Regions from separate parts of the Gottfriedia acidiceleris genome, predicted to be linked through region 2. Evidence: a T-box and tRNA genes for the amino acid it is inferred to sense, from the RefSeq annotation. Region 2 holds a T-box; the other regions hold tRNA genes.
What was found. The T-box of region 2 lies ahead of pheS (phenylalanine--tRNA ligase subunit alpha). A T-box ahead of a tRNA ligase gene usually reads a tRNA of that ligase, here a tRNA-Phe.
Positions count from the first base shown of each region.

Region 1: it encodes a tRNA-Phe, which carries the amino acid that the T-box ahead of pheS (phenylalanine--tRNA ligase subunit alpha) is inferred to sense. The anticodon was not compared.
Region 3: it encodes a tRNA-Phe, which carries the amino acid that the T-box ahead of pheS (phenylalanine--tRNA ligase subunit alpha) is inferred to sense. The anticodon was not compared.

Region 1 covers NZ_CP096034.1:732,542-739,460, forward strand. The annotation lists rRNA gene MY490_RS03375 (23S ribosomal RNA) at 1-1,986, shown strand, start outside; rRNA gene rrf (5S ribosomal RNA) at 2,107-2,222, shown strand; tRNA gene MY490_RS03385 (tRNA-Val) at 2,228-2,303, shown strand; tRNA gene MY490_RS03390 (tRNA-Thr) at 2,307-2,379, shown strand; tRNA gene MY490_RS03395 (tRNA-Lys) at 2,388-2,463, shown strand; tRNA gene MY490_RS03400 (tRNA-Leu) at 2,486-2,568, shown strand; tRNA gene MY490_RS03405 (tRNA-Gly) at 2,598-2,672, shown strand; tRNA gene MY490_RS03410 (tRNA-Leu) at 2,681-2,767, shown strand; tRNA gene MY490_RS03415 (tRNA-Arg) at 2,778-2,854, shown strand; tRNA gene MY490_RS03420 (tRNA-Pro) at 2,879-2,955, shown strand; tRNA gene MY490_RS03425 (tRNA-Ala) at 2,966-3,038, shown strand; tRNA gene MY490_RS03430 (tRNA-Met) at 3,066-3,139, shown strand; tRNA gene MY490_RS03435 (tRNA-Ile) at 3,149-3,225, shown strand; tRNA gene MY490_RS03440 (tRNA-Ser) at 3,234-3,326, shown strand; tRNA gene MY490_RS03445 (tRNA-Met) at 3,523-3,599, shown strand; tRNA gene MY490_RS03450 (tRNA-Asp) at 3,603-3,678, shown strand; tRNA gene MY490_RS03455 (tRNA-Phe) at 3,687-3,762, shown strand; tRNA gene MY490_RS03460 (tRNA-Thr) at 3,827-3,899, shown strand; tRNA gene MY490_RS03465 (tRNA-His) at 3,909-3,984, shown strand; tRNA gene MY490_RS03470 (tRNA-Gly) at 3,991-4,061, shown strand; tRNA gene MY490_RS03475 (tRNA-Ile) at 4,079-4,155, shown strand; tRNA gene MY490_RS03480 (tRNA-Asn) at 4,176-4,250, shown strand; tRNA gene MY490_RS03485 (tRNA-Ser) at 4,257-4,347, shown strand; tRNA gene MY490_RS03490 (tRNA-Glu) at 4,359-4,430, shown strand; gene MY490_RS03495 (hypothetical protein) at 4,750-5,136, opposite strand; gene MY490_RS03500 (bifunctional transcriptional activator/DNA repair enzyme AdaA) at 5,491-6,045, shown strand; gene glgB (1,4-alpha-glucan branching protein GlgB) at 6,867-6,919, shown strand, end outside.
Region 2 covers NZ_CP096034.1:990,474-997,392, reverse strand. The annotation lists gene pheT (phenylalanine--tRNA ligase subunit beta) at 1-358, opposite strand, end outside; gene pheS (phenylalanine--tRNA ligase subunit alpha) at 378-1,412, opposite strand; T-box leader at 1,469-1,713, opposite strand; gene MY490_RS04700 (TrmH family RNA methyltransferase) at 1,839-2,588, opposite strand; gene sspI (small acid-soluble spore protein SspI) at 2,691-2,900, shown strand; gene MY490_RS22060 (glycine betaine ABC transporter substrate-binding protein) at 2,970-4,709, opposite strand; gene MY490_RS04680 (quaternary amine ABC transporter ATP-binding protein) at 4,714-5,916, opposite strand; gene MY490_RS04675 (M42 family metallopeptidase) at 6,502-6,919, opposite strand, start outside.
Region 3 covers NZ_CP096034.1:4,053,815-4,060,733, forward strand. The annotation lists gene MY490_RS19135 (hypothetical protein) at 70-366, shown strand; tRNA gene MY490_RS19140 (tRNA-Leu) at 602-684, opposite strand; tRNA gene MY490_RS19145 (tRNA-Leu) at 778-861, opposite strand; tRNA gene MY490_RS19150 (tRNA-Cys) at 876-946, opposite strand; tRNA gene MY490_RS19155 (tRNA-Gly) at 952-1,026, opposite strand; tRNA gene MY490_RS19160 (tRNA-Gln) at 1,032-1,106, opposite strand; tRNA gene MY490_RS19165 (tRNA-His) at 1,186-1,261, opposite strand; tRNA gene MY490_RS19170 (tRNA-Trp) at 1,277-1,350, opposite strand; tRNA gene MY490_RS19175 (tRNA-Tyr) at 1,356-1,440, opposite strand; tRNA gene MY490_RS19180 (tRNA-Thr) at 1,451-1,523, opposite strand; tRNA gene MY490_RS19185 (tRNA-Phe) at 1,767-1,842, opposite strand; tRNA gene MY490_RS19190 (tRNA-Asp) at 1,851-1,926, opposite strand; tRNA gene MY490_RS19195 (tRNA-Met) at 1,930-2,006, opposite strand; tRNA gene MY490_RS19200 (tRNA-Val) at 2,184-2,259, opposite strand; tRNA gene MY490_RS19205 (tRNA-Glu) at 2,269-2,343, opposite strand; tRNA gene MY490_RS19210 (tRNA-Ser) at 2,367-2,458, opposite strand; tRNA gene MY490_RS19215 (tRNA-Asn) at 2,463-2,537, opposite strand; rRNA gene rrf (5S ribosomal RNA) at 2,548-2,663, opposite strand; rRNA gene MY490_RS19225 (23S ribosomal RNA) at 2,784-5,721, opposite strand; rRNA gene MY490_RS19230 (16S ribosomal RNA) at 5,874-6,919, opposite strand, start outside.

The DNA.
Region 1 (6,919 bases), 260 kb from region 2:
AGTCAAACTCCGAATGCCAATGACTTATCCATAGGAGTCAGACTACGAGTGATAAGATCCGTGGTCAAGAGGGAAACAGCCCAGACCGCCAGCTAAGGTCCCAAAGTATACGTTAAGTGGAAAAGGATGTGGAGTTGCTTAGACAACCAGGATGTTGGCTTAGAAGCAGCCACCATTTAAAGAGTGCGTAATAGCTCACTGGTCGAGTGACTCTGCGCCGAAAATGTAACGGGGCTAAACGTATCACCGAAGCTGCGGATTGATACCGTATGGTATCAGTGGTAGGGGAGCGTTCTAAGGGCGTTGAAGCTAGATCGTAAGGACTGGTGGAGCGCTTAGAAGTGAGAATGCCGGTATGAGTAGCGAAAGACGGGTGAGAATCCCGTCCACCGTATGCCTAAGGTTTCCTGGGGAAGGCTCGTCCTCCCAGGGTTAGTCAGGACCTAAGCCGAGGCCGAAAGGCGTAGGCGATGGACAACAGGTTGATATTCCTGTACCACCTCATTTCCGTTTGAGCAATGGAGGGACGCAGAAAGATAGGGTAAGCGCGCTGCTGGATATGCGCGTCCAAGCAATTAGGCTGATGTGTAGGCAAATCCGCACATCATAAGGCTGAGTTGTGATGGCGAGGGAAATATAGTACCGAAGTTCCTGATTCTACGCTGCCAAGAAAAGCTTCTAGCGAGGAAATAGGTGCCTGTACCGCAAACCGACACAGGTAGGCGAGGAGAGAATCCTAAGGTGAGCGAGAGAACTATGGTTAAGGAACTCGGCAAAATGACCCCGTAACTTCGGGAGAAGGGGTGCTCTTTTGGGTGTATGCCCGGGAGAGCCGCAGTGAAAAGGCCCAAGCGACTGTTTAGCAAAAACACAGGTCTCTGCGAAGCCGCAAGGCGAAGTATAGGGGCTGACGCCTGCCCGGTGCTGGAAGGTTAAGAGGAGGGGTTATCCCTTACGGGAGAAGCTCTGAATTGAAGCCCCAGTAAACGGCGGCCGTAACTATAACGGTCCTAAGGTAGCGAAATTCCTTGTCGGGTAAGTTCCGACCCGCACGAAAGGCGTAACGATTTGGGCACTGTCTCAACCATAGACTCGGTGAAATTATAGTACCTGTGAAGATGCAGGTTACCCGCGACAGGACGGAAAGACCCCGTGGAGCTTTACTGCAGCTTGATATTGAATTTTGGTACAGCTTGTACAGGATAGGTAGGAGCCTGAGAAGCCGGAGCGCTAGCTTCGGTGGAGGCGTCGGTGGGATACTACCCTGGCTGTATTGAAATTCTAACCTAGAGCCGTGATCCGGCTCGGAGACAGTGTCAGGTGGGCAGTTTGACTGGGGCGGTCGCCTCCTAAAGAGTAACGGAGGCGCCCAAAGGTTCCCTCAGAATGGTTGGAAATCATTCGAAGAGTGTAAAGGCATAAGGGAGCTTGACTGCGAGACCTACAAGTCGAGCAGGGACGAAAGTCGGGCTTAGTGATCCGGTGGTTCCGCATGGAAGGGCCATCGCTCAACGGATAAAAGCTACCCCGGGGATAACAGGCTTATCTCCCCCAAGAGTCCACATCGACGGGGAGGTTTGGCACCTCGATGTCGGCTCATCGCATCCTGGGGCTGTAGTCGGTCCCAAGGGTTGGGCTGTTCGCCCATTAAAGCGGTACGCGAGCTGGGTTCAGAACGTCGTGAGACAGTTCGGTCCCTATCCGTCGTGGGCGCAGGAAATTTGAGAGGAGCTGTCCTTAGTACGAGAGGACCGGGATGGACACACCGCTGGTGTACCAGTTGTTCTGCCAAGAGCATGGCTGGGTAGCTATGTGTGGAAGGGATAAGTGCTGAAAGCATCTAAGCATGAAGCCCCCCTCAAGATGAGATTTCCCATAGCGTTAAGCTAGTAAGACCCCTGAGAGACGATCAGGTTGATAGGTCAGAGGTGGAAGCGTGGTGACACGTGGAGCTGACTGATACTAATCGGTCGAGGACTTAACTAACAAGTTTGATGATGACATTATCTAGTTTTGAAGGTACAAAAATTATTGTAAAAAACTTCAAAAAGTTATTGACTTTTAAATGAAATTTGATATAATAATTAATGTCTTAAAGAAAATGAATCAAGTGATGATAGCGAAGAGGTCACACCCGTTCCCATACCGAACACGGCAGTTAAGCTCTTCAGCGTCGATGGTAGTTGGGGGTTTCCCCCTGTGAGAGTAGAACGTCGCTTGGTTTGATGGAGGATTAGCTCAGCTGGGAGAGCACCTGCCTTACAAGCAGGGGGTCGGCGGTTCGAGCCCGTCATCCTCCACCATATGCCGACTTAGCTCAATTGGTAGAGCAACTGACTTGTAATCAGTAGGTTGGGGGTTCAAGTCCTCTAGTCGGCACTCTTTATGAGCCATTAGCTCAGTAGGTAGAGCATCTGACTTTTAATCAGAGGGTCGAAGGTTCGAATCCTTCATGGCTCACCATTTTCTAAAAAAAGAAAATATTGCGGGTGTGGCGGAATTGGCAGACGCGCTAGACTTAGGATCTAGTACTTCGGTGTGGGGGTTCGAGTCCCTTCACCCGCACCATTTAAATTAATAAGTTTTAAGCAGTATACGCGGAAGTAGTTCAGTGGTAGAATACAACCTTGCCAAGGTTGGGGTCGCGGGTTCGAGCCCCGTCTTCCGCTCCAAATATGCTGCCGGGGTGGTGGAATGGCAGACACACAGGACTTAAAATCCTGCGGGGGTTGACCCCGTGCCGGTTCGAGTCCGGCCCTCGGTACCATTTATAATATGCGCCCGTAGCTCAATTGGATAGAGCGTTTGACTACGGATCAAAAGGTTATGGGTTCGAGTCCTTTCGGGCGCGCCATATTATTTCACCTGTTATTCTAAACGGGAAGTGGCTCAGCTTGGTAGAGCACCTGGTTTGGGACCAGGGGGTCGCAGGTTCAAATCCTGTCTTCCCGACCATTTAAAACATGGGGCCTTAGCTCAGCTGGGAGAGCGCCTGCCTTGCACGCAGGAGGTCAGCGGTTCGATCCCGCTAGGCTCCACTTAAACAACTTAAAGAAACTTATTATGGCGGTGTAGCTCAGCTGGCTAGAGCGTACGGTTCATACCCGTGAGGTCGTGGGTTCGACTCCCTCCGCCGCTACTTATTTAAGGACCTTTAGCTCAGCTGGTTAGAGCAGACGGCTCATAACCGTCCGGTCGTAGGTTCGAGTCCTACAAGGTCCACCACTTATAATGGAGTAATACCCAAGTCTGGCTGAAGGGATCGGTCTTGAAAACCGACAGGGGTGTAACAGCCCGCGGGGGTTCGAATCCCTCTTACTCCTCCATTTTTATTAAATTTCATATTAATGGATCTAACTTAGTTAGTATTCATAATTATCGCGGGGTGGAGCAAGAACGAATATGCTTCGAAGAAATTACTTCAGCATACCAATCGAGCTACTGCTTGCATAATCATCCTGAGATTGGGATGGTCTTAACTAAATACTTTCATGGAACTATATTAAATAGCATCCATATTATCGCGGGGTGGAGCAGTCTGGTAGCTCGTCGGGCTCATAACCCGAAGGTCGCAGGTTCAAATCCTGTCCCCGCAACCAAATGGTCCCGTGGTGTAGCGGTTAACATGCCTGCCTGTCACGCAGGAGATCGCCGGTTCGATCCCGGTCGGGACCGCCATTTAAGATGGCTCGGTAGCTCAGTCGGTAGAGCAGAGGACTGAAAATCCTCGTGTCGGCGGTTCGATTCCGTCCCGAGCCACCATCTTAAAAGTTTGAGTGAAATAAATTATATAAGTAATAAAACAAAGTGAATTAATTAATAAAATGCCGACTTAGCTCAATTGGTAGAGCAACTGACTTGTAATCAGTAGGTTGGGGGTTCAAGTCCTCTAGTCGGCACTCTTTATGGCGGTCGTGGCGAAGTGGTTAACGCATCGGATTGTGGTTCCGACACTCGTGGGTTCGATTCCCATCGGTCGCCCCATATTGTGCGGGTGTAGTTTAATGGTAAAATAGAAGCCTTCCAAGCTTCGGTCGTGGGTTCGATTCCCATCACCCGCTTTTTTATAAAATTTAATGGGCCTATAGCTCAGCTGGTTAGAGCGCACGCCTGATAAGCGTGAGGTCGATGGTTCGAGTCCATTTAGGCCCACCATTAAATTTAAAATTAATTTTTCCGCAGTAGCTCAGTGGTAGAGCACTCGGCTGTTAACCGAGTGGTCGTAGGTTCGAACCCTACCTGCGGAGCCATATGATAGAGAAGTACCCAAGTGGCTCAAGGGGCGCCCCTGCTAAGGGTGTAGATCGGGTAACCGGTGCGAGGGTTCGAATCCCTTCTTCTCTGCCATATTTTTTTTTGGCCCGTTGGTCAAGCGGTTAAGACACCGCCCTTTCACGGCGGTAACACGGGTTCGAGTCCCGTACGGGTCATATCTAAAGCTCAGTTATTTGTGATAACACAGGTAACTGAGCTTTTTATTTGTCTTTTATAATGACTTTCAGATAGAGATAATTACTGAATCCGCTTTTCTCCATTATCTTAGAAGGTTCTTTGTTTGATTTTAGATGTACAGGATCGTTTTAATTTAGAGCTTTTATCTTACTACCTAAGAATAGAAGTCAATTTCATATACTCGGAATATTTTTTTATCTTATTTCTCTTTAAAGTGTAATTTAATAATGATCTTTCCCTTGTATATGCAAAAAAACGGACTAACTGAATTGTTAATCCGAATTAGTAAACTTTGCTTTAAACAGTTACTTGATCATTTTTTAACATTTTTTGATACGCTTTAATTTCATCATCTGAAAAGACATTAGTTGCTAACCGTTTCACTCGACTCCAGTATTCTTTAAATTCGTTATATTTAACCCCTTGTTCCTCCATAAAATCAACTAAACTGCCACCTGTAAAGAAAATATGTGCTTTTGGGTAAGCTGCATCCCAATAAATATTCCCTCGTAGATTCAAAATGTTTTCTGTCTCTTTTACAAATATAGTAATGGAAACAGCACATCTCAGTCTTAGTTCTCCTCGATCTCGCCCTTCTCCTTTTCCATTAATCTTCATTCGGGTCACATATTCTTCATTTTCAAAACTTATAGCCTTTTCACTCATTGTAAATTCCATCATCATTATATCCTCACCCTTTAGTTACAACGTCGTTAATATTCATTTATTTAAGTATACTTCAAATAATATTACTAGAGTGAATTATAAAGCCTAAGTTGTTTTTTTGTTAAAGTAAAAAATAGATTTCATTTAGTTTTAAAAAGTTAGGATAAGTTATGTTTTTCAATTTTTAAGGTTGTAAAATTGTTGGGAAATAAAGAGGCCTACTGAGATTGGAAAGTTGTAGGTATTATTCAAAATGAACAGATGGTCTACTAACGATTTATCCTTCTTCCAAAGAAATTAGAAAGCAAGAAATTGAAAGCAAGCACATGATCTTAGTGTTAAAATATGAATAGCTAAAGATGAGGTGATTTAATGAAAGGATTTAATAATCAGGTCATGTGGGATGCTGTTGAATCATGCGATGAAAACTACGATGGAGTATTTATTTATGCAGTTAAGTCCACTGGAATCTGTTGTAAACCTTCGTGTAAGTCAAGAACCCCATTAAAAGAAAATGTATCATATTATTCGTCAATTTCTTTAGCAATAAAAGATGGGTACCGTCCATGTAAAAGATGTCGTCCTGATTTACTTCACTCAAATGAGGAGGATATTATTTTATCTGCAAAACATTTTATTGAAAAAGAATATCGAAATAGCTTAACATTGGATCGGTTAGCAATTGAAGTTGGAGTAAGTAAATTTCATTTACAAAGATTATTTAAAAAATCCACAGGTTTATCGCCGTTAGAATACGTAACTAAGTTAAGAATGAAAGAAGCTTTGAGATTATTGCGAGATACTGAGAAAAGCATAACTGAAATAGCGCATAATCTTGGTTTTAAAGGCTCTGCACATTTTTCAAGCATGTTTCGTCACCATTTTAATTACACTCCAACTACATTCAGACAGGGGTTAAATAAATGAAGTCTGAGGTGTTCTTATTTTGAAAGAACATATTACATTAGGGATGTTGTTTGGTTTTCTTGTCATTTTATGTGGTGTATTCCTGATTTCAGATTTTCGTTTACGTGTAATAACATCAAATAAGCGAATGCAAGTCTAATAAGATTTTAAATAAGACAAAAAGGATTTTCGTAAAAACGAAGATCCTTTTTTACTATATTACGATTGTTATTTTATACAGCAAATAATAACTACCAAAGTAGGTAAATAAAAATTAAGATTTAGGTAACCTTGAAGCGAGCGAATCTACATGAATCTAAATAATATTATTGTAATTGCCTAAAATGTAAGTCAGGTAATTTAAATTCACTATTTTGATCCAATATGTATTGTTGCAGGTCTTCCATATTACCAAATAAATTGAATTCTGTTTAGAGTTTTTTTTATTTTCCATCTAAATTTTCAAATAATTTACTAGTGGTTGTTTCTAAATATTTTCTAAAAAAAACTTTCCCTCTTAATCCGACAATCTTCTACAATTCTTTTTAAAAATAAAGTTTTTTTGTTATAAAAGTGTGAAATATGTATGGAATTTTATGAAAAATCAAAAATTTACAAATTGTTATAAGGGAATTTTGAAATGTTATGTATAAATATACATAAATATTCGTTCGACAAATTCGACATTTTTACGACAAACGCAATAATGACAACGGTTTCATGAATGGTTATTCATTTTTGAAAAAAAATTTTGAATTTTTTTTGCATAAAAACAAGGTGAATAGATATATTTGTAGAATATTAAGAGATAGAAGAATTTAAGAGATTGTAATGAGGTGAGGATGTTGCTTTTGACACGGCCAACTGAGTTTGATGTACATTTATTCCATGAGGG
Region 2 (6,919 bases):
TCATTCCTTCAGAAACTTCTCCACGTAATTTCGCTTTTTTAATTTTGAAATTCCCCGGTAAAACTGCGCCTACCTTTGCCACGATCACTTTTTGGCCCTTAGCAACATTCGGTGCGCCACAAATAATTTGTACTGGTTGTTCTTCTCCAACATCGACAGTACATTTTGATAATTTATCTGCCTCTGGATGTTGTTCACGTTCCATTACATAACCAACAACAACATTTTTAATTCCTTCTGAAAGATGATTAACACCTTCAACTTCAATACCTGCTTTTGTTATTAATTTTGCAAGCTCGTCTGGTGTAACACCACTTAAATCAACGTATTCTTGTAACCATTTTGTTGATACAAACATGTTTTAGTCCCCTCCTACCTTACATTTGTTGGAATTGTTTTAAGAATCTTATATCGTTCGTATAGAAATGACGAATATCATCAATACCATATTTTAATAATGCAATACGTTCTGGACCCATACCGAAAGCAAATCCTTGAACTTCTTTTGGATTATACCCAGCCATCTCAAGTACGTTAGGATGAACCATACCCGCACCTAAAATTTCAATCCATCCAGTGTGTTTACACATGTTACAGCCTTTTCCTCCACATTTCATACAAGAAATATCCATTTCTACTGAAGGCTCAGTAAATGGGAAGAAGCTTGGACGTAAGCGAATTTCACGCTCTTCACCAAACATTTTTTTCGCAAAAAGTTGTAAAGTACCTTTTAAGTCACTCATTGAAATGTTTTTACCAATTACTAGACCTTCGATTTGCATAAATTGATGAGAATGTGTAGCATCATCGTCATCACGGCGATAAACTTTACCTGGGCAAATTATTTTAATTGGTCCTTTTTCCACATTTGCTTCCATTGTTCTAGCTTGAACAGGTGAAGTATGAGTTCTCATTAATGTTTCTTCAGAAATATAGAATGAATCCTGCATATCACGAGCTGGATGACCTTTTGGTAAATTTAATGCTTCGAAATTATAATAGTCCTTTTCTACTTCTGGACCTTCTGCGATTTCATATCCCATTCCAATAAATAAATCTTCAATTTCTTGAATAACCGCTCTTAATGGATGAGCTCCACCTGCATGAACTGGTCTTCCTGGAAGTGTTACGTCAATTGATTCACTTTCTAATTTTTCATTTATCGCATTTTGTTCTAATACAACTTGCTTTGCTTCAAGTTTTTCTTGGATTGCCGCACGTACTTCATTAGCAACAGCTCCCATTTTTGGGCGTTCTTCAGGAGTTAAATCCTTCATTGCTTTCATTGCCTCAGTAATCGGACCTTTTTTTCCTAGATAGGCAATTCTAATGTCATTTAATGCTTTTAAATCTGTTGCTTCTTCTATTTGCTTAATCGCTTCTGCTTGTAAAGAAACTAAACGCTCTTGCATGAATAATCCTCCTATTCAAATTCATAAATTTAAACATAAAAAAACCTCGCTCCCAAAAAAGGGACGAGGATTGATCGCGGTACCACCCTAATTAACAGTTATTATATTACAGAAACAACTGCTCACTTCATTCATATAACGATCTACTTAGATAGACCGAGTCGCCTTTACATTCAAAAATGGTCCCGGCGCTAGCTCAAGAGGTGAATTCAATTTGGTCTACTATAAAAGTGCTTACAGTCTACGGCACTTTCTCCCTAAATAGAGATTCAAATTTACTATTCTCTGTCAAAGCTTTTTATGTATTAAATTTTCTTAATTAATTATATTGATTTTTTTCAATTAATGCAACTGCTCAACATAATTATTTACTAAATGATTTGAATCATTTTTACTGACCTCGAAAGATCAATTATTTTCCATACCTCAAAGGCTATACATTAGAATCCCTGCTGCAATACCAACGTTTAATGATTCAGCTTTACCATAAATAGGTATATATAGATTTTCATCAGTTAATGAAAGTAATGTTGAATTCACACCTTTACCTTCATTTCCTACAATAATGGCAAAACGATTTGTAACATTTACTTCATTAAACGGTTTTGCATTTTGAAGAGACGTTCCGTAAACAGTTATTCCTTTATCTTTTAAATTAGAAACTGCTTCAACTAAATCACCACGTAATATTGGTAAATGATATAATGATCCTTGGGTCGATCGAATTGTTTTAGCATTATATAGATCACTTGTTCCTGAACCTAAAATAACCCCATCAAAACCAGCAGCATCCGCTGTTCGAATCATTGTTCCAACATTCCCTGGATCTTGAACTTCATCAATTAGTAATAATTTTGACACTTTCTCAAAATCAATTCTTACAAAAGAAAATTCAATAATTGCAAAAACACCTTGAGATGTTTCTGTTTCGCTTAATTCCTTGCTAACCTCTTTAGATATATACGTAATTTCGAATGACCCTGTTGAAAAATTAGAAGGTAAGTCAATATCTTCACTAATTAATAAATGAAGAATCGGTGCATCATGCTTAATTGCCTCCTCGACTAAATGAAAACCTTCTACGATATATTGTTTAGCTTTATCTCTTCCTTTTTTTGTATGTAGCTTTTTCCAAGCCTTAACAGAATTATTTTGTATGGAATCAATTTGTTTCATAAGTTTCCTTTACCTTTCATCGTATCTCATATCGTTTATCATACATAAAATCGTTTCCGTTTACAAATACTACATAAAGCTTAATATGAAAGGAGAATCCAAATGAATTTTAATATTCGCGGAGCAGTTCTTCACAATATTTCAGGTAATAAAAGTGATCAATTAGAAGCAACAATTGTAGATGCTATTCAAAGTGGCGAAGAAAAAGTATTACCAGGTTTAGGTGTACTTCTCGAAGTTTTTTGGAATCACGCTTCAGAAAATCAAAAGCATGAACTACTTACAGTTTTAGAAAATGGAGTAAGTCAGTAAACTAATCTGTTAAAAACATAAAAAGGACTAACTAAAGTTATTAGCTTTTCGTTAGTCCTTTTATTTTGGTTATTTCGTTTTATCTTTTAAATCATCGATTGAATTGATTTTCATATATTCTGGTACGACTAAGCCTAATTTTGTCCCTTTTAAATTTGGTCCAAGATCCACCAATTGTTTTTTGTATTCATTCATATAATCTTTGTGAGTTGTCGGAAGCCAAGCTGCGACCATTGCATCTGCACTTCCATCTGCAATACCTGCAAACATCGGTCCTGCCTCAATTTGTTTTAATGTTACGTCATAGCCTTGGTTTTCAAGTACTTTTCCAATGACATTTGTGCTGGCAACTTCAGATTCCCATGAAACATAAACAAGACTAATTTTTTCACCATTTCCTTTTGAAGCTTCTTTCGTCCAATTATTTACTTGATCTTGATGCTTTTTGATCCATTTCTCTGCTGCTTTATCTGGTTTCATACCATCTTGAATATCACTCATCACTTCTTCCATATCAGATGGTTTCCAAGTAAAGTTATCTAATATACTATACGCACCAGGAATGTCTTCTTTTAATCCTTTTCTCACTACTGTATGAATTGATTCATCCTTACCAAATGACCCTTTTGGATCTTCTAAATACTTTAACTTATATTTCGAAAACATCCAGTGTGGCGTCCATCCTGTAACGATAATGGGTTCTTTATTTTCATATACTTTTTTCAATTCGGCTGTCATAGCAGCAGAAGAACCCTCTTTTAATGTCCAATCCTTTAAGTCGTAATCCTTCATTGCTTTTTCAGTAGCTTTCATTAACCCAGCTCCTGGATCAATTCCGGTAATCTCATAATTAACCCCGGCACCTATTTTATTTGTAACTGTTTTTTGATCCTTGCCACCTGCAAAGGCAACTGAAATGGCCGAAATACAGAAGATTAATACAGTAAATCCATAAACATATTTCTTAGCAACTCTTTTCCCATATGCAGGTTGACGAAGGTTTTGAGAAATTCGATCAAGAATAATTGCAACGATAACTATTGATATTCCTGCCTCGAATCCTTCCCCTACCTTAATCTGCGTTACAGCACGATAAACCTCTGCACCTAATCCTGGAGCACCAACTAGTGATGAAATAACTACCATCGATAATGCAAGCATAATACTTTGATTTATACCAGCTAAAATTGTAGGTGCTGCTAAAGGTAGCTGTACTTTAAATAGTCTTTGCCACGTTGTTGATCCAAAAGCATTAGATGCCTCTATTAAATCACTTGGAACCTCTCGTATACCTAAATTCGTTAATCGGATTGTTGGTGGAATTGCAAAAATGACAGAAGCTAAAATACCAGGAACTACACCAATTCCGAAAAAGAGAATTGCTGGAATTAAATAAACAAATGCTGGCATTGTTTGCATAAAGTCTAGTATTGGTGTAATTACTTGTTTTACTCGATCGTTTTGCGACGTCCAAATCCCTAAAGGAATTCCAATTACAACCGTAATAACAATTGATGATAAGATCAATGCTAACGAATCAACTGTAGCACCCCAAAGTCCAAGATTATCGATTAATAACAAGCCAAGTAACGTAAACAGACCAACTGTCCACCTACTTGTATAAAAAGCAAGTAATGAAATTAATATGATTAGAATAATAGATGGGCCAAGTCCTAAAACTTTAACAAGGTTATTTAAAAGGGTTTCTGTGATGTTGGTTATTGCGCCAAATAGAGGATGGAAAGTTTTAATAATTATATCGACAATTTTATCAATCCATTCTGCTAACGGAATTTTTGGAATACCCATATATTTAACCTCCCTTTATATTTAAATCGTCCGTTTTACCCGCTAATGCACCAATTACTGCTCCACGGATAATGACACCTTTTAATCGTTCATTTTTATCTATAACTGCTAATGGTAGTACAGAAGTTGCCAGTGCTCCAATTACATCAGTTAATAAAGTTTCTTCATAAACAGACACAATTTCTTTCTGCATAGCTTCTTCTACCGATTTATTTTTAATAAGAGCATTTGAAGCATCATCAGCAGTAATTGCTCCAAGTAGCTTTTGTCTGCGATCAACCACAAAAATGCTTGAATATCCTTGGTCTCTCATAACTTGTAAAGCTACACGTGGTCCACGGTCAGGCGTAATTCTTTCAGCACGCTTCTGTACATGAGCCGCCGTTAATACTTTTGATAGGTCTACATCTTCTACAAATCGTTCAACATATTCATTGGCTGGATTTACCATGATCTCCTCAGGTGAACCAATTTGCATTATGTTACCATCTTTCATAAGAGCAATTCTGTCTCCTATTCGCAGGGCCTCATCCAGGTCATGTGTTATAAATATAATCGTTTTTTTCATCGTCTCTTGCAGTTCTAATAATTCGTCCTGCATATCTTTACGAATTAATGGATCGAGCGCGCTAAATGCTTCATCCATTAATAAAATATCCGTGTCACTTGTAAGTGCCCTTGCAAGGCCAACACGTTGTTGCATACCACCACTTAATTGTGATGGGAATTGATGCTCATATCCTTTTAAGCCAACTATTTTTAATGCCTTCAAAGCTTTTTCTGTTCTTTCTTCCTGAGAAATATTTTGTATTTCTAAACCATATTCCGTATTTTCAAGAATTGTCTTGTGTGGGAACAGAGCAAAATTTTGAAAAACCATACTAATTTTTTTTCGACGAACATCTCTTAACTGCTGTGGATTCATTTTTACAATATCCTCATCGTCGATCAAGATTTGACCAGTAGTTGGTTCAATTAATCGATTGAGCATTCGAATCAAAGTAGATTTACCACTACCTGACAGTCCCATTACAACAAAAATTTCACCCGGGAATATTTCAAAGCTTGCATTATTTACCCCGATTGTTGAGTTTGTCTGCTCTAATATTTGCTTTTTTGAATATCCCTTTTCTAGTAACTTTATGGCGTTCTTTGGAGACTTACCGAAAACCTTTGTTACGTTGTTGACTTTAACTTTTGCTTTCATTAACTCACCTCAAAACTTAATATTTATTTTGCTTTTCCATATTTTAAATAAGGTGTCTCCCTATAAAAAAAATCAGCCAAGTACTAATTAAGTCTTGGCTCCTTAGGAAACTCCATTTACAAAATTGGAGTCTAAATTTTATTTATTAGCTTTAAAAAATTACGTAAGAAACCATTTTTCAAACTCTATTTCCGAGTATCCTTATTCGAAAAGCGTGCATTTATGATAACAATAAGATGTGACAAAACTATTTCAAACTAGTTATAGGAATAATACAATTTGTTTCAGTTCGATAACGTTGAAGACGGAAAAAATGGGAAAATTAGGTTTGGTAGGTAAGTAGAATTAGCAAAAACGCCTTAATAAATGAGGTTTTTTCGGAGATATGGAATCATGATCATGTAAAAAAGCAAGTTGGTGAAATTTAGTTACTCTTATTTAGTTACTCATAAGGGCTTCATGAGTTACTATGACTGCTAAATCTTATAATTTAGAATGGTATCTATAAATAGTAGATGTTGCAATTCATATAGGCTTGGTTGACTATTAAAAAAAATCCCTCAATAAATGAGGGATTGATTCTTGTTAGTTATATGTTAAACGCTCTACTGTATCGCGATCTAATCGTTTGATTACTTCTACGATTAATTTAACTGTATTTTCATAATCATCACGATGAAGGATACCAGAGTGAGAATGAATATATCTCGTTGGAATTGTGATTGCTAATGCTGGAACACCTTTCATAGTAATATGCATTGAACCAGCGTCAGTTCCTCCGCCAGGCATGGACTCATATTGATATGGAATTCCAATTTCATCTGCTACATTTACTACAAATTCTCGTAAATCTTTATGAGACACCATTGATGCATCATATAAAACGATTTGCGGGCCTTTGCCTAATTTACCTTGTGCTTCTCTTTCAGATACACCTGGCATGTCACCTGCAACACCAACATCTAATGCAAAACCGATATCTGGTTCGATTTTATATGTAGAT
Region 3 (6,919 bases), 1.6 Mb from region 2:
TGAATGAAGGTATTATGAATTTTTCCATAGAATTCTTCTTTATAGGTTAAATATAGGAGGAGAGTAACTATGACAGATCCTTTGGTAAATGAAGAAAAAAATCCTTTGGTCGAAAGTTTCGAAGGTGTCTGTAGTTTGATTGAAGAAACAAACGACAGGATTGATTTTACACAAGATACTCTTAAGGAACTTGATCGATACAATAATGAGAAATTAAAAGATGCAAAACAATTTACGATTAAAGTAGCTGCTGCAAGCCTACTAATAGCAACAACAGGCTTAGTAGTTACTTTAGCAAATAAAAGAAAACCAAAACAATTTGATTGGCTTACTGCTAAGCAAAAACGTAAGTATGTAAAGATGTAATGAATAGTATTTCTAAATGTGGAATAACCACATTTAGAAAGGCAGCGAACATTATGATAGTCGAATAGTCGTTGCCTTTCTTTATGATGATCGTTATACATAATGAAGACAATTATTAAATGCTGGTTGAAGATAAAGAATGTAAAAGCCTATTCTATTCTTTTCTTTACCCTTTTCTTTCTAAACAAAAAAAGGATTCTGCATCTCTGCAAAATCCTCTTCTCAGATTTCAATATAGCGGTGACAGGACTTGAACCTGCACATCCGTGAAGATACCTGATTTTGAGTCAGGCGTGTCTGCCATTCCACCACACCGCCAAAAAGTTATAAAATAATTATAATATATGAAAGACAAATTGTCCATTCAAATCTGTAATTAAAAACCTCTTACAAAAGTAAGAGGTTTAATGATACCGAGGGCCGGACTCGAACCGGCACGGGGTCAACCCCCGCAGGATTTTAAGTCCTGTGTGTCTGCCATTCCACCACCCCGGCAGAAGTAAACTAAAAGGCGGTAACCGGATTTGAACCGATGATAAAGGTTTTGCAGACCTCTGCCTTACCACTTGGCTATACCGCCATATTTGGAGCGGAAGACGGGGCTCGAACCCGCGACCCCAACCTTGGCAAGGTTGTATTCTACCACTGAACTACTTCCGCATAAATGGCTGGGCTACCTGGATTCGAACCAGGGCATGACGGAATCAAAATCCGTTGCCTTACCGCTTGGCTATAGCCCATTAATTAAGAACTTTATATACTATATTCTATTTACTATAAATTATATTACACTCTTTAGTAATCGTTACAATAATTAAATGGGGCGACCGATGGGAATCGAACCCACGAGTGTCGGAACCACAATCCGATGCGTTAACCACTTCGCCACGACCGCCATTATTGTATTGTTTGGCAGGGGCAGTAGGAATCGAACCCACACCAAAGGTTTTGGAGACCTCTATTCTACCGTTAAACTATGCCCCTATAAATGGTGGAGGGGGACGGATTCGAACCGCCGAACCCACAGGGAGCGGATTTACAGTCCGCCGCGTTTAGCCACTTCGCTACCCCTCCGGTTAAAGAGTGCCGACTAGAGGACTTGAACCCCCAACCTACTGATTACAAGTCAGTTGCTCTACCAATTGAGCTAAGTCGGCTTAATATTAATTAAATTAGTTTGTTTAGTTAGTTACTTATATAATTCATTTCACTCAAACTTAGGTATTGGTGTAGTAATCTTCATAAAGTCGTCCTTGTCTCATATAGATAATTCAAGGTGTTTTTCGACAAGTACGCTGATGTTTCGCTACGAAGCTTATTCATTCGTGCTCTACCAATTGAGCTAAGTCGGCTTAATATTAATTATATTAGTTTGTTAATTTACTTATAAACTTTTAAGATGGTGGCTCGGGACGGAATCGAACCGCCGACACGAGGATTTTCAGTCCTCTGCTCTACCGACTGAGCTACCGAGCCATCTTAAATGGCGGTCCCGACCGGGATCGAACCGGCGATCTCCTGCGTGACAGGCAGGCATGTTAACCGCTACACCACGGGACCATTTGGTTGCGGGGACAGGATTTGAACCTGCGACCTTCGGGTTATGAGCCCGACGAGCTACCAGACTGCTCCACCCCGCGATAATGTGGATACTATTTTTTATAGATCCATGAACTGTATTTTCGTTAAGACCATCCCAATCTCAGGATGTTATTGCAAGTAGCAGCTCGATTGGTATGCTGAAGTAATTTCTTCGAAGCATATTCGTTCGTGCTCCACCCCTCGATAATAAGAGATATTTATTAAACTTAATTAGATGGTGGAGGATGACGGGCTCGAACCGCCGACCCCCTGCTTGTAAGGCAGGTGCTCTCCCAGCTGAGCTAATCCTCCGTAATAAAATGGTGACCCGTACGGGACTCGAACCCGTGTTACCGCCGTGAAAGGGCGGTGTCTTAACCGCTTGACCAACGGGCCAGTATAATAGTGCTGAAAACATGTGGCGGAGAGCAAGGGATTTGAACCCTTGAGACAGGGTTACCCGCCTACACGATTTCCAATCGTGCTCCTTCGGCCACTCGGACAGCTCTCCAAAATGGCTCCGCAGGTAGGGTTCGAACCTACGACCACTCGGTTAACAGCCGAGTGCTCTACCACTGAGCTACTGCGGAATAATCATAAACCAAGCGACGTTCTACTCTCACAGGGGGAAACCCCCAACTACCATCGACGCTGAAGAGCTTAACTACCGTGTTCGGTATGGGAACGGGTGTGACCTCTTCGCTATCATCACTTGATTCAATTCCTTAAGGACAATAACTATTATATCATATCTTATTTGAAAGTCAATGACTTTTTCAAAGTTTTTATAATAATTTTTGCACCCTCAAAACTAGATAATGTCAATATCAAACTTGTTAGTTAAGTCCTCGACCGATTAGTATCAGTCAGCTCCACGTGTCACCACGCTTCCACCTCTGACCTATCAACCTGATCGTCTCTCAGGGGTCTTACTAGCTTAACGCTATGGGAAATCTCATCTTGAGGGGGGCTTCATGCTTAGATGCTTTCAGCACTTATCCCTTCCACACATAGCTACCCAGCCATGCTCTTGGCAGAACAACTGGTACACCAGCGGTGTGTCCATCCCGGTCCTCTCGTACTAAGGACAGCTCCTCTCAAATTTCCTGCGCCCACGACGGATAGGGACCGAACTGTCTCACGACGTTCTGAACCCAGCTCGCGTACCGCTTTAATGGGCGAACAGCCCAACCCTTGGGACCGACTACAGCCCCAGGATGCGATGAGCCGACATCGAGGTGCCAAACCTCCCCGTCGATGTGGACTCTTGGGGGAGATAAGCCTGTTATCCCCGGGGTAGCTTTTATCCGTTGAGCGATGGCCCTTCCATGCGGAACCACCGGATCACTAAGCCCGACTTTCGTCCCTGCTCGACTTGTAGGTCTCGCAGTCAAGCTCCCTTATGCCTTTACACTCTTCGAATGATTTCCAACCATTCTGAGGGAACCTTTGGGCGCCTCCGTTACTCTTTAGGAGGCGACCGCCCCAGTCAAACTGCCCACCTGACACTGTCTCCGAGCCGGATCACGGCTCTAGGTTAGAATTTCAATACAGCCAGGGTAGTATCCCACCGACGCCTCCACCGAAGCTAGCGCTCCGGCTTCTCAGGCTCCTACCTATCCTGTACAAGCTGTACCAAAATTCAATATCAAGCTGCAGTAAAGCTCCACGGGGTCTTTCCGTCCTGTCGCGGGTAACCTGCATCTTCACAGGTACTATAATTTCACCGAGTCTATGGTTGAGACAGTGCCCAAATCGTTACGCCTTTCGTGCGGGTCGGAACTTACCCGACAAGGAATTTCGCTACCTTAGGACCGTTATAGTTACGGCCGCCGTTTACTGGGGCTTCAATTCAGAGCTTCTCCCGTAAGGGATAACCCCTCCTCTTAACCTTCCAGCACCGGGCAGGCGTCAGCCCCTATACTTCGCCTTGCGGCTTCGCAGAGACCTGTGTTTTTGCTAAACAGTCGCTTGGGCCTTTTCACTGCGGCTCTCCCGGGCATACACCCAAAAGAGCACCCCTTCTCCCGAAGTTACGGGGTCATTTTGCCGAGTTCCTTAACCATAGTTCTCTCGCTCACCTTAGGATTCTCTCCTCGCCTACCTGTGTCGGTTTGCGGTACAGGCACCTATTTCCTCGCTAGAAGCTTTTCTTGGCAGCGTAGAATCAGGAACTTCGGTACTATATTTCCCTCGCCATCACAACTCAGCCTTATGATGTGCGGATTTGCCTACACATCAGCCTAATTGCTTGGACGCGCATATCCAGCAGCGCGCTTACCCTATCTTTCTGCGTCCCTCCATTGCTCAAACGGAAATGAGGTGGTACAGGAATATCAACCTGTTGTCCATCGCCTACGCCTTTCGGCCTCGGCTTAGGTCCTGACTAACCCTGGGAGGACGAGCCTTCCCCAGGAAACCTTAGGCATACGGTGGACGGGATTCTCACCCGTCTTTCGCTACTCATACCGGCATTCTCACTTCTAAGCGCTCCACCAGTCCTTACGATCTAGCTTCAACGCCCTTAGAACGCTCCCCTACCACTGATACCATATGGTATCAATCCGCAGCTTCGGTGATACGTTTAGCCCCGTTACATTTTCGGCGCAGAGTCACTCGACCAGTGAGCTATTACGCACTCTTTAAATGGTGGCTGCTTCTAAGCCAACATCCTGGTTGTCTAAGCAACTCCACATCCTTTTCCACTTAACGTATACTTTGGGACCTTAGCTGGCGGTCTGGGCTGTTTCCCTCTTGACCACGGATCTTATCACTCGTAGTCTGACTCCTATGGATAAGTCATTGGCATTCGGAGTTTGACTGAATTCGGTAACCCGTTGGGGGCCCCTAGTCCAATCAGTGCTCTACCTCCAAGACTCTAACACATAAGGCTAGCCCTAAAGCTATTTCGGGGAGAACCAGCTATCTCCGAGTTCGATTGGAATTTCTCCGCTACCCACACCTCATCCCCGCACTTTTCAACGTGCGTGGGTTCGGACCTCCATTCAGTGTTACCTGAACTTCATCCTGGACATGGGTAGATCACTCGGTTTCGGGTCTACGACCACGTACTATATCGCCCTATTCAGACTCGCTTTCGCTGCGGCTCCGTCTCTTCAACTTAACCTTGCACGGGATCGTAACTCGCCGGTTCATTCTACAAAAGGCACGCCATCACTCGTTAACGAGCTCTGACTATTTGTAAGCACACGGTTTCAGGTTCTCTTTCACTCCCCTTCCGGGGTGCTTTTCACCTTTCCCTCACGGTACTGGTTCACTATCGGTCACTAGGTAGTATTTAGCCTTGGGAGATGGTCCTCCCAGATTCCGACGGAATTTCACGTGTTCCGCCGTACTCAGGATCCACTCAAGAGGGAACGAGGTTTCAACTACAGGGTTTTTACCTTCTTTGACGGACCTTTCCAGGTCGCTTCATTTACCCCGTTCCTTTGTAACTCCGTATAGAGTGTCCTACAACCCCAAGAGGCAAGCCTCTTGGTTTGGGCTATCTTCCGTTTCGCTCGCCGCTACTCAGGAAATCGCTATTGCTTTCTATTCCTCCAGGTACTTAGATGTTTCAGTTCCCTGGGTCTGTCCTCAGTACCCTATGTATTCAGGTAAAGATACTACTCCATTACGAGTAGTGGGTTTCCCCATTCGGAAATCTCCGGATCAAAGCTTACTTACAGCTCCCCGAAGCATATCGGTGTTAGTCCCGTCCTTCATCGACTCCTAGTGCCAAGGCATCCACCGTGCGCCCTTTCTAACTTAACTAATTTTAAAACTAATTGAATTAAACTTACGCAGTTTAATGAATGACATTATCTAGTTTTCAAGGTACAAAGTTGAGAGTGAACTCTCAAAACTAAACAAAACAATGAAGAAACATTTCATACATGAACCATCGGTTCATGATGTCTCCATAGAAAGGAGGTGATCCAGCCGCACCTTCCGATACGGCTACCTTGTTACGACTTCACCCCAATCATCTGTCCCACCTTAGGCGGCTGGCCCCTAAAAGGTTACCCCACCGACTTCGGGTGTTACAAACTCTCGTGGTGTGACGGGCGGTGTGTACAAGGCCCGGGAACGTATTCACCGCGGCATGCTGATCCGCGATTACTAGTGATTCCGGCTTCATGTAGGCGAGTTGCAGCCTACAATCCGAACTGAGAATAGTTTTATGGGATTAGCTCCACCTCGCGGTCTTGCAACCCTTTGTACTATCCATTGTAGCACGTGTGTAGCCCAGGTCATAAGGGGCATGATGATTTGACGTCATCCCCACCTTCCTCCGGTTTGTCACCGGCAGTCACCTTAGAGTGCCCAACTAAATGCTGGCAACTAAGATCAAGGGTTGCGCTCGTTGCGGGACTTAACCCAACATCTCACGACACGAGCTGACGACAACCATGCACCACCTGTCACTCTGTCCCCGAAGGGAAAGCCCTATCTCTAGGGTTGTCAGAGGATGTCAAGACCTGGTAAGGTTCTTCGCGTTGCTTCGAATTAAACCACATGCTCCACCACTTGTGCGGGCCCCCGTCAATTCCTTTGAGTTTCAGTCTTGCGACCGTACTCCCCAGGCGGAGTGCTTAATGCGTTAACTTCAGCACTAAAGGGCGGAAACCCTCTAACACTTAGCACTCATCGTTTACAGCGTGGACTACCAGGGTATCTAATCCTGTTTGCTCCCCACGCTTTCGCGCCTCAGCGTCAGTTACAGACCAGAAAGTCGCCTTCGCCACTGGTGTTCCTCCAAATCTCTACGCATTTCACCGCTACACTTGGAATTCCACTTTCCTCTTCTGCACTCAAGTTTCCCAGTTTCCAATGACCCTCCCCGGTTGAGCCGGGGGCTTTCACATCAGACTTAAGAAACCGCCTGCGCGCGCTTTACGCCCAATAATTCCGGACAACGCTTGCCACCTACGTATTACCGCGGCTGCTGGCACGTAGTTAGCCGTGGCTT